Regions from separate parts of the Paenibacillus mucilaginosus 3016 genome, predicted to be linked through region 1. Evidence: a T-box and tRNA genes for the amino acid it is inferred to sense, from the RefSeq annotation. Region 1 holds a T-box; the other holds one or more tRNA genes.
The links. A T-box is a leader RNA that pairs with one kind of tRNA and senses whether it is charged. The one in region 1 lies ahead of PM3016_RS29570 (valine--tRNA ligase), so its partner is inferred to be a tRNA-Val.
Positions count from the first base shown of each region.

Region 2: it has a tRNA-Val gene. The T-box ahead of PM3016_RS29570 (valine--tRNA ligase) is inferred to sense a tRNA for this amino acid. The anticodon was not compared.

Region 1 is NC_016935.1:7,177,000-7,181,209, forward strand. It holds gene PM3016_RS29570 (valine--tRNA ligase) at 1-1,905, opposite strand, end outside; T-box leader at 2,216-2,486, opposite strand; gene PM3016_RS29575 (LysM peptidoglycan-binding domain-containing protein) at 2,612-3,712, opposite strand; gene PM3016_RS29580 (RluA family pseudouridine synthase) at 3,824-4,210, opposite strand, start outside.
Region 2 is NC_016935.1:6,382,049-6,386,258, forward strand. It holds gene PM3016_RS26170 (phosphotransferase) at 1-226, opposite strand, end outside; gene PM3016_RS26175 (hypothetical protein) at 337-564, shown strand; gene PM3016_RS26180 (PilZ domain-containing protein) at 780-1,211, shown strand; gene PM3016_RS26185 (hypothetical protein) at 1,208-2,146, opposite strand; tRNA gene PM3016_RS26190 (tRNA-Val) at 2,354-2,426, shown strand; gene PM3016_RS26195 (ATP-dependent DNA ligase) at 2,499-3,410, opposite strand; gene ybaK (Cys-tRNA(Pro) deacylase) at 3,497-3,967, opposite strand.

The sequences.
Region 1 (4,210 bases):
ACGGGTCACGTCGCGTACCGTCTCGTTCAGGCGGTGCAGGATCCAGCGGTCAGCCGTGCTGAGGCTGCCGCTGAGGTCGATGTCCTCGTAACGGAAGCCGCCGAGGTTCATGAGCGCAAAGCGCGAAGCGTTCCAGATCTTGTTCGCGAAGTTGCGCGCCTGCTCGACCTTCTCCCAGCGGAAGCGCAGATCCTGCCCCGGCGTGGAGCCGGTGGAGAGCATGAAGCGCATCGCGTCCGCGCCGTACTTCTCGATGACCTCCAGCGGATCGACGCCATTGCCGAGCGACTTGGACATCTTGCGGCCTTCCGCGTCGCGCACCAATCCGTGAACAAGCACATCCTTGAACGGAATATCGCCCCGGAATTCCAGGGAACTGAAGATCATCCGGGATACCCAGAAGCCGATGATGTCATATCCGGTCACGAGCAGACTCGTAGGGAAGAAACGCTTCAGGTCCTCGGCGTCCTCATCCGGCCAGCCCAGCGTGGAGAACGGCCACAGCGCGGAAGAGAACCAGGTGTCGAGCACATCCTCATCCTGCTTCAGCTGCGTGCCGCCGCACTTGGAACAAACCGTAACATCCTCGCGGGAGACCGTCGTTTCGCCGCAGGCGCCGCAGTGCCAGGCCGGAATGCGGTGGCCCCACCACAGCTGGCGGGAGATGCACCAGTCGCGGCTGTTCTCCATCCAGTGCAGGTAGATTTTCTCGAAGCGGTCCGGTACGAAGTTCGTGCCCTTGCCCGACTTCTGCACTTCCACCGATTGATCGGCCAGCGGCTTCATCTTCACGAACCACTGCGTGGACAGGTAAGGCTCCACGACGGCACCGCTGCGCTCGCTGTGGCCTACCTGATGGACATGCTCCTCGATCTTGATCAGCACGCCAAGCTCCTTCATGTCCGCTACGATCTGCTTGCGGCAGTCGAACCGGTCGAGCCCCTGGTACTTGCCGGCATTCTCGTTCATCTTGCCCGACTCGTCCATGACGAGAATCTGCGGCAGGTCGTGGCGTCTTCCTACCTCGAAGTCGTTCGGATCGTGGGCCGGAGTAATCTTGACGGCGCCGCTGCCGAATTCCTTCTCGACATACTCATCCCCGATGATCGGAATCTCGCGGCCGAGAATCGGCAGCACGAGCGTCTTGCCGATGAGGTGCTGATAACGCTCATCCTCCGGATGCACCGCCACGGCCGTATCGCCGAGCATCGTCTCCGGACGGGTGGTCGCCACCACGATGAACTCTTCGCTGTTCTTCACCGGATACTTCAGATGATAAAGTGCGCCCTGCACTTCCTTATATTCAACTTCGATATCCGAGAGCGCCGTACGGGCCGCCGGGTCCCAGTTGATGATATATTTGCCGCGGTAGATCAGGCCCTTCTCATAGTAGCGGACGAACACTTCGCGAACCGCTTTCGACAGCCCTTCATCCAGCGTGAACCGCTCGCGGGAGTAGTCGAGCGAGAAGCCCATCTTCGCCCACTGCTCGTGAATCGTGGCCGCATAGTGATCCTTCCACTCCCAGACCTTCTCCAGGAATTTCTCGCGTCCGAGATCGTAGCGGGTCACTCCTTCTTCGCGCAGCTTCTGCTCCACCTTGGACTGCGTGGCGATGCCCGCATGGTCGGAGCCCGGCAGCCAGAGGGCGTCATACCCCTGCATCCGCTTCGTGCGGATCATGATGTCCTGCAGGGTGCAGTCGAGCGCATGCCCGATATGCAGCATGCCCGTTACGTTCGGCGGAGGAATCACAATCGTATAAGGCTCGGCGTCCTTGCGCTGTCCCGCCTTGAAGAACTCATTTTTGAGCCAGTAGTCGTACCATTTTTTCTCGGCGTCTTTCGGGTCATACTGCGTCGGCATGCTGATTTCCGGCGCCCCGGTTGCTTTGGTTTCTTCCATTGCTGCTGACCTCCAGTGTGTATCTCAAGTTTGGTTTAGCTTCCTCTGGTTTTGCTTTTGCCTTTTGCTCTTTGCCTTTAAGGTTTTTATGCCTTCCAAGGGTTTTGCGCCTTTTAAAGGTTTTGCTCCTTGAAAGTAATCCCCAATACGGAGTGAGGGGTATCTGCCGCAGGAGCGGAGCGTCCGCCTTTACACTTGGACTTCTTCCCCTACCCTTTCTCATTCAAAGAAGTCCAAGTGTAACAGCGGCCGGAGGCAGATACCCCGAACGTCACAGATCCCCCGAACGAAACAAAAAAGCCCTCCGTCCGCAAAGGACGAAAGGCTTGCGCTTTCCGTGGTACCACCTTTATTCCGCAGCTTTCCCAGGACCTGCCGAGCTGATAAAGCATACGGGGCCCGTGACGAAGGCACGGCACTTAGGGCAGGATAACGGCTGCAGCCGGCCGAATCTAGGCAAACGTTCAATTCGGCAACTCCGGGGCGACTTCGGCAGATACGTCCTGCGGAACCTTCCAGCCTGATGCCGGCTCCGCTCTCTGAAGGGTTCACTGCCTACTATTCCCTTTCCAAGTCATTAGGGGATGATCTATGCGTACTATGATAAACAATCCCGGAAGGAGAGTCAATATTTAGTATAGCCCAAAAAGCCTCAAGTCAAGCCCTGTTCGGCTTGACTTGAGGCACTTTTTTGCAAAAGTCGGGGTTAGACCTTCGGAATATACACGATCTGCCCTTCGTTGACTCCTCCGTCCCCAAGTCGGTTATAGAGCGCCAGCTCTCTCGAGCTGATCCCATAACGTTCGGCAATCGACTCCAGAGTCTCCTCCCTCTGCACGATGGCCAGACGGACTCTGCGGAATTCCTGCTGATCCTCCCTGCTCAGCAGCAGGTTCTTCCACTCGACCTTCTCGGCCGGTACGGCGGCCGGCGCAGGCGCGGCTTCCGGCTGGCTGCGGTTCTCGCGTCTGGCCGAAGAACGGTCGAGCAGCGAAGCGACCCCGAAGGAGCGGATCGGTGCCGCCGCTTCGGCCGCTGATGCAGCAGGTGCTGCAGGCTCCGCAGCCGGAGCCGCAGCGCTGCTGATGGACACCCGCGGTTCACGCGGCGCTTCAGCTGCCGGTGCTTCCTCTGCGGGGCCATCTTCCGGTGCCGGCCTCTCGAGGATAAACACGGACGCCTCCTCCCCGGCCTGGGACACCTCCTCGGGTGCATCCCAGCTCACAGGAGCCGATTCCTCCGGCCCGGCTCCCTGATGGGCTCCTTTGGGAACGGTGAATTCAGGCTCGAAGAGTGCGGCGTTGTTCCCTGGAGGGACAGAGATCCCAGGGGAAGCATCTCCATAAGGCAGCTCTTCCTCGGCCCGTTCCGGGCGCGCTTCATGAACGAAGAGCACTTCTTCCTCTTCACGGTCGCTGCGCCAGGTTTCCTCATCCGGGGAAGAGACGACCTCCAGTCCGCCGAGCGACAGGACGCCGGTAATATTGAGGCTGCGGCCCGACAGCAGATCGATATCGAAGTTATCGATTTCGACCGCAATATCCTCTACCCGGTGCACCCGGTTCAGCGGCAGGGTGATCTCTACCGGAATCAGATGCTCAAGCCTCTGGTTCGCCCGGTCCTGCTCGTCCACATACGTGCCGGTCAGCAGCAGATTCCCCCGGAGAAGGGCCTGCTCCCCCTGGCTGAGCACCTGAATATGAGGAACGAGTTCGACCTCCTCCAGCTCCTTGATGCCAAGCACCCCTTCGGATAAATGCACGCGTTCGTAGATATCGAAACGCAGTCCGCTTCTTTGATTCGTCAATGGAACATCCTCCCTCCATGCGTTGACCTGCCGTCCCGGCAGGCGCCAGATCCATACAATCGCCTTTTAGTCTCTACAATTTATATGGCTGGGCCGGAAGGAGCATGACTACTATTTTTCGGAGCGCTGCAGCCGCTCATACAGGGATTCAAAATCCCGGGGCCAAGGGCAGGACACGTCCACCGGCTCTCCCGTCAAGGGATGGTCGAATGTCAGCCTCTGCCCGTGCAGCGCCTGGCGGCCGATCTCAGGGGCGGACGGACCGCCGTAGAGCGTGTCTCCGAACAGCGGATGCCCCAGATGGGCCAGATGGACCCGGATCTGGTGCGTGCGTCCGCTTTCCAGCTTCAGCTTGACCAGCGCGGCCCCGGCGAACTGCCGCTCCACTTCATAATGCGTAACCGCCCGCTCTCCTGTGGGCGACACCCGGCGGCGCGTCGGGTGGTGCCGGTCCCGTCCGATGGCCGCGTCAATCGTGCCGCGGGCCTGACCGAACCG
Region 2 (4,210 bases), 790 kb from region 1:
AGGGCAGACGGGCTTCGCCCAGGGCCCGCAGCACGGCGTGCTCGAACGCCGCTTTCTGCTCGTCCGCATGATTTTCATAGATGCGGAGCACATAGAGTGCCCCGTTCATCCGTATGTATCGGGTCGTGTTGTTGACACCGCTCTCTTTTTCTTCGACAATCCATGACGGGCTTGTGAAGTATTTGGCAAGGATCGAGCTTATTCGCTCCTCGGATGTGCAGAACATGTCCTATTCCCTCGATTCATGTCACCTTATGTAACAAAGTTAGGATCGTTTTTTGCTAGAACTATTGTATAATAGAATTATCCGAAGAGGAAAGGGAGGAATAGATTCCGATGACGACTGAACTCATTATCGGCGACCGCAAAATTCCCGTTCGATTCATTTCGAGTGACCAGAAAGCGATTCCAAGGCTCCTGACCGTGCTGGAAAGTTCGCAGCTGAAGCAGTCGATGCCGTCCTGCCCTCCGATCCAAGAGATCGACCATATCGAAGTCATCGGCAACAACGCCGTCCTGTACGACTCTAAAGCCCGCAGCAGCGTTCAACTGCCGCTCTACTAAGAGCGGTTTTTTCATATTTAAGCATTTATATCTCACCAGGCCCGATTCTGTCATCTTAGATTTCGGATAACCGCCCTTTTGTCCTTAAAGCCGGTGAGGCCGATGATCCTGTTTCCTTTCATGCTATCATTTTACCGATTGCCCGCGATGAACGGCATGCGGTATAGTAGACATACCATTCCCCATCCGAACAATCAGGAAGGACGGTCCGCCACATGAGCGAACAACCCAACAAACGCCGTTTCTTCCGGCTGAAGCTTCAGCGGCCGCTGGGCGCCGAGCTGCGCATGGTCGGTGTTCATGACAGCCATACGGTGACCCGCACGATGAAGACGGCCCTGCTGGACCTCTCGGCGGGAGGAGCCCGGTTCATTGCAACCGACCCGCTCCCTGATGAGAAGCACCTGCTGGTCGAGCTGCGGTTCACTGCGCTCGGGAGGGATTACAAGCCCCTTGGCGTCATCGTCCGTACGGTGGATACGGGCGGCCATCCGCAGTACTGTGCGCAGTTCTCGCTGGACGAGCAGGATACCGCGACTCTCGCCAGCGTGATCAATCAGCTGTCGATCAAGCTGCGCCGCAGTCCCGTCCTCTCCTCCTGCAGCTTCGTGCCCGAGGAGGAACTGGAAGGACTCGGCCCCTTCTAACGGGCCCGGCCGGACATGCCTGCCACGAGGTACCGCTTGCCCGACTCCGTATGCCAGGACCAGCTGCGAAACAGCAGCTGGTCCGTTTTTAATTTGTCGTGAAGATCCTTCAGGCCAAGCACCGCCGCATCGATCCCGTACTTGCCGAAGACGGAGAACAGATAAGCGGTCCGCTCCGAGCCCAGCGTCTTCCCGTTCAGCTCTTCCATCACTTCTTCCTTGCTCTCGTCGACCAGAATCATCTCGGTCCACACGACGATCCGCCCATCCGGCTTCAGAAGAGACAGCAGCGTCTGATTGTATGCTGTTACGAGTGAATTTCGGAGCGACCGGATCGCTTCGATGACCGCCTTCCGCTCCGCCTCGGTATACTGCTCCACATAACCGTGGAACTGCGCCAGAGCATCCGCATAGAAGAGCTGGGTGTGCACGCCCGAAGATACGACGAGCGAGAACGACTTCTTGAGATGCGGCATGATTTCGATCCGCCTGGCTTCAAAGGCGCTGTCCCGAAGGAACGCGATCAGCTTGTCCGCCGGCGCCCCGCCGCTGAGCAGCTCTTCGTACCGTTCATAGAATGAGATCTGATCAAGCCCCGTATAATCCACGCGGGTCAGCGACTTGATCCGTCCTGCGGCGGAGCTGCCGGTGGACTCCAGCACCTCTTCGAGGACGTTGTCCTCCGTGTCCAGCACCGTCAGGCCCTGGAACTGCGTGCTGACATCCGGCAGGTCCACATCGCCGTGATTCCCGGCGCCCAGCACGGCCGCCTTCTCGCGCGGACCGAGCTGCGCGATGGTGTCATGAATCAGCCTCCGGATATGGTACCGGTGGGTCCCCCACTCCGCTTCCCCCCAATCGAGCGTTTCCTTCTCTATAGACTCGGCCGAATCAGCCGGGAGCTGCGGTTCCATTCCCCAACGAAAGTCTCTCATGCGCTTCCCTTCCCTTCAGAGGCTTGGTTTTCCTGTAATTATAGCATAACGATTCCGGCGAAACCTATGCGAACCGTCACAGCCTGTTCCCCTCAGGCAGGGAATCTTTACAAAAAATATATAGAGGTGTTGACAAGGGGGAGCTCCCTTGATATGATAAGAATCGTCCCAAGCAAAACGAGATCAGATTTGATCCGTTCCTATTATGACTTGTTAGCTCAGCTGGGAGAGCACCATCTTGACAGGGTGGGGGTCACTGGTTCGAGCCCAGTACAGGTCATCAAGAAAAAACCTCTTCGATTCTCGAAGAGGTTTTTTCTTCTGTTCTCATGTACCGGCTGCGCCCCAAATCTTACGTATAGGGCCATACACATTCCTCCGGCTGCTTATCCCACAGGAAGGCTAAGAATTCCGTATCTTCGAGCTGGTGCATCTCGCTTCGGTCCCGGTATGAGATCCGGCAGCACAACCGGGGCTCAATCCACTGGACCCCTCCCTCCTGCCGCACACGCAGCTCCCGGGCAGCCTGAAGAAAGCGATCCCGGTCCTCCACCGTGAGGCCCTTGGAGACCCGGCCCACCGGTTTGTTCTTCACGGTGCGGAACTGCAGGCCGACCACCAGCTCAAACGGCTCGGAGCGGCAGCCCAGGATGACCGTGTCGATCAGGCGCGGGTGCTTGATCTTGATCCAATCGGAGCTTCGGCGGCCCGGTATGTAGAGGGAGGTCTTGCGTTTCGCCACGATCCCCTCCAGCTCCTGCGCGGCCGTCAGCTCGTACAGCCGGCGGCCCTGGGCTTCCACCGACACGGTAGGCGTGAGGATCCCGCCGCCTCGCTGCAGCAGCTCCCCGAGCCGGGCCTTGCGCTGCGTCAGCGGCTCCTCCAGATGCGGCCGGTCCGTGCAGAGCACGTCAAAGGCCGCGAAGACGACCGGATGCGTCTGGCGGGCGGTACGGATCTTGGCGGCCTGGCTGATCCGCAGCCGGTACGCCCAATCGTCGAAGACGGGACGGCCGCCGCGCAGCACGATGCCCTCGCCGTCGAGGAGGACGGAGCGGACCGGGAGGTCCGCCAGAGCCTCCCGCAGCTCCGGCAGCTTCTCGGTCACGATGCGCCCGCTTCGCGTATAGATCTCGCAGCGTTCCCCCTGCTTGTGCAGCAGCAGGCGCCCTCCGTCCCACTTGGGTTCGAACAGGAACGCCTCGTCATCGAAGGGCTCGCCCGCCGCCTCAGCCGTCATCGGGGCGATTGCCGTCAACAGCATGGATGCTCCTCCTCTCTCCGGGGGATTCCTCCCCCGCCTCCTTGCTCCTTCAGGCGCCTCCCTTGAATACAGTTATGCCTTCGTCGCTAGGTGAGCTCGCTGACCACGGCCTCCGCGGCGGAGGCCAGCGCTTCTCCCGCAAGGAAGATCTGCATTCCCCGGCGTCCCGCGCTGATGCTGACCGGGTCCAGGGCGAGCGCCTTCCGGTCGAGATACAGCGGATAAGCCTTCTTGATACCGAGCGGCGATACGCCCCCGCGGATATATCCGGTCAGTCCCTGGATCTCTTTGACGGGCACCATCTCGACCTTCTTGTTGCCGCTGACGGCCGCCGTTTTCTTCAGATCCAGCTCTTGGTCCCCCGGGATACAGACGACCAGCACGCCGGTCTTATCACCTCGAAGCACCAGCGTTTTGAACAGCTGGCCCGCCGGCAGACCCACTTTGGCCGCTACCGTCCCCGCGTCCAGCTGTTCCTCCTCCCATGTGTATTCATGCAGGGTATACGCCACCCTCAGCTGATCGAGCAGCCGGCAGGCATTGGTTTTGGACGCCACAGGAATCCCCTCTCTTGTTTTCTTCTCAGTTCATTCCCTTTCCTCGCTTCCCCCTATCATACCATAATCTCCCCGGCGTCCTGCAGTCTGCTGTGTTCATGCAGTCTGGCAGCCAAAAAACAGCGTACGAAGCATGAGCCCGTACGCCGTCTATGGGTACAATCTGTCGGATCTTGTCCTTGTTCCCAGAAAATTACACAATCTTCCTATGATTCGACAATTTTCCTGCCCCTCACCGATTCA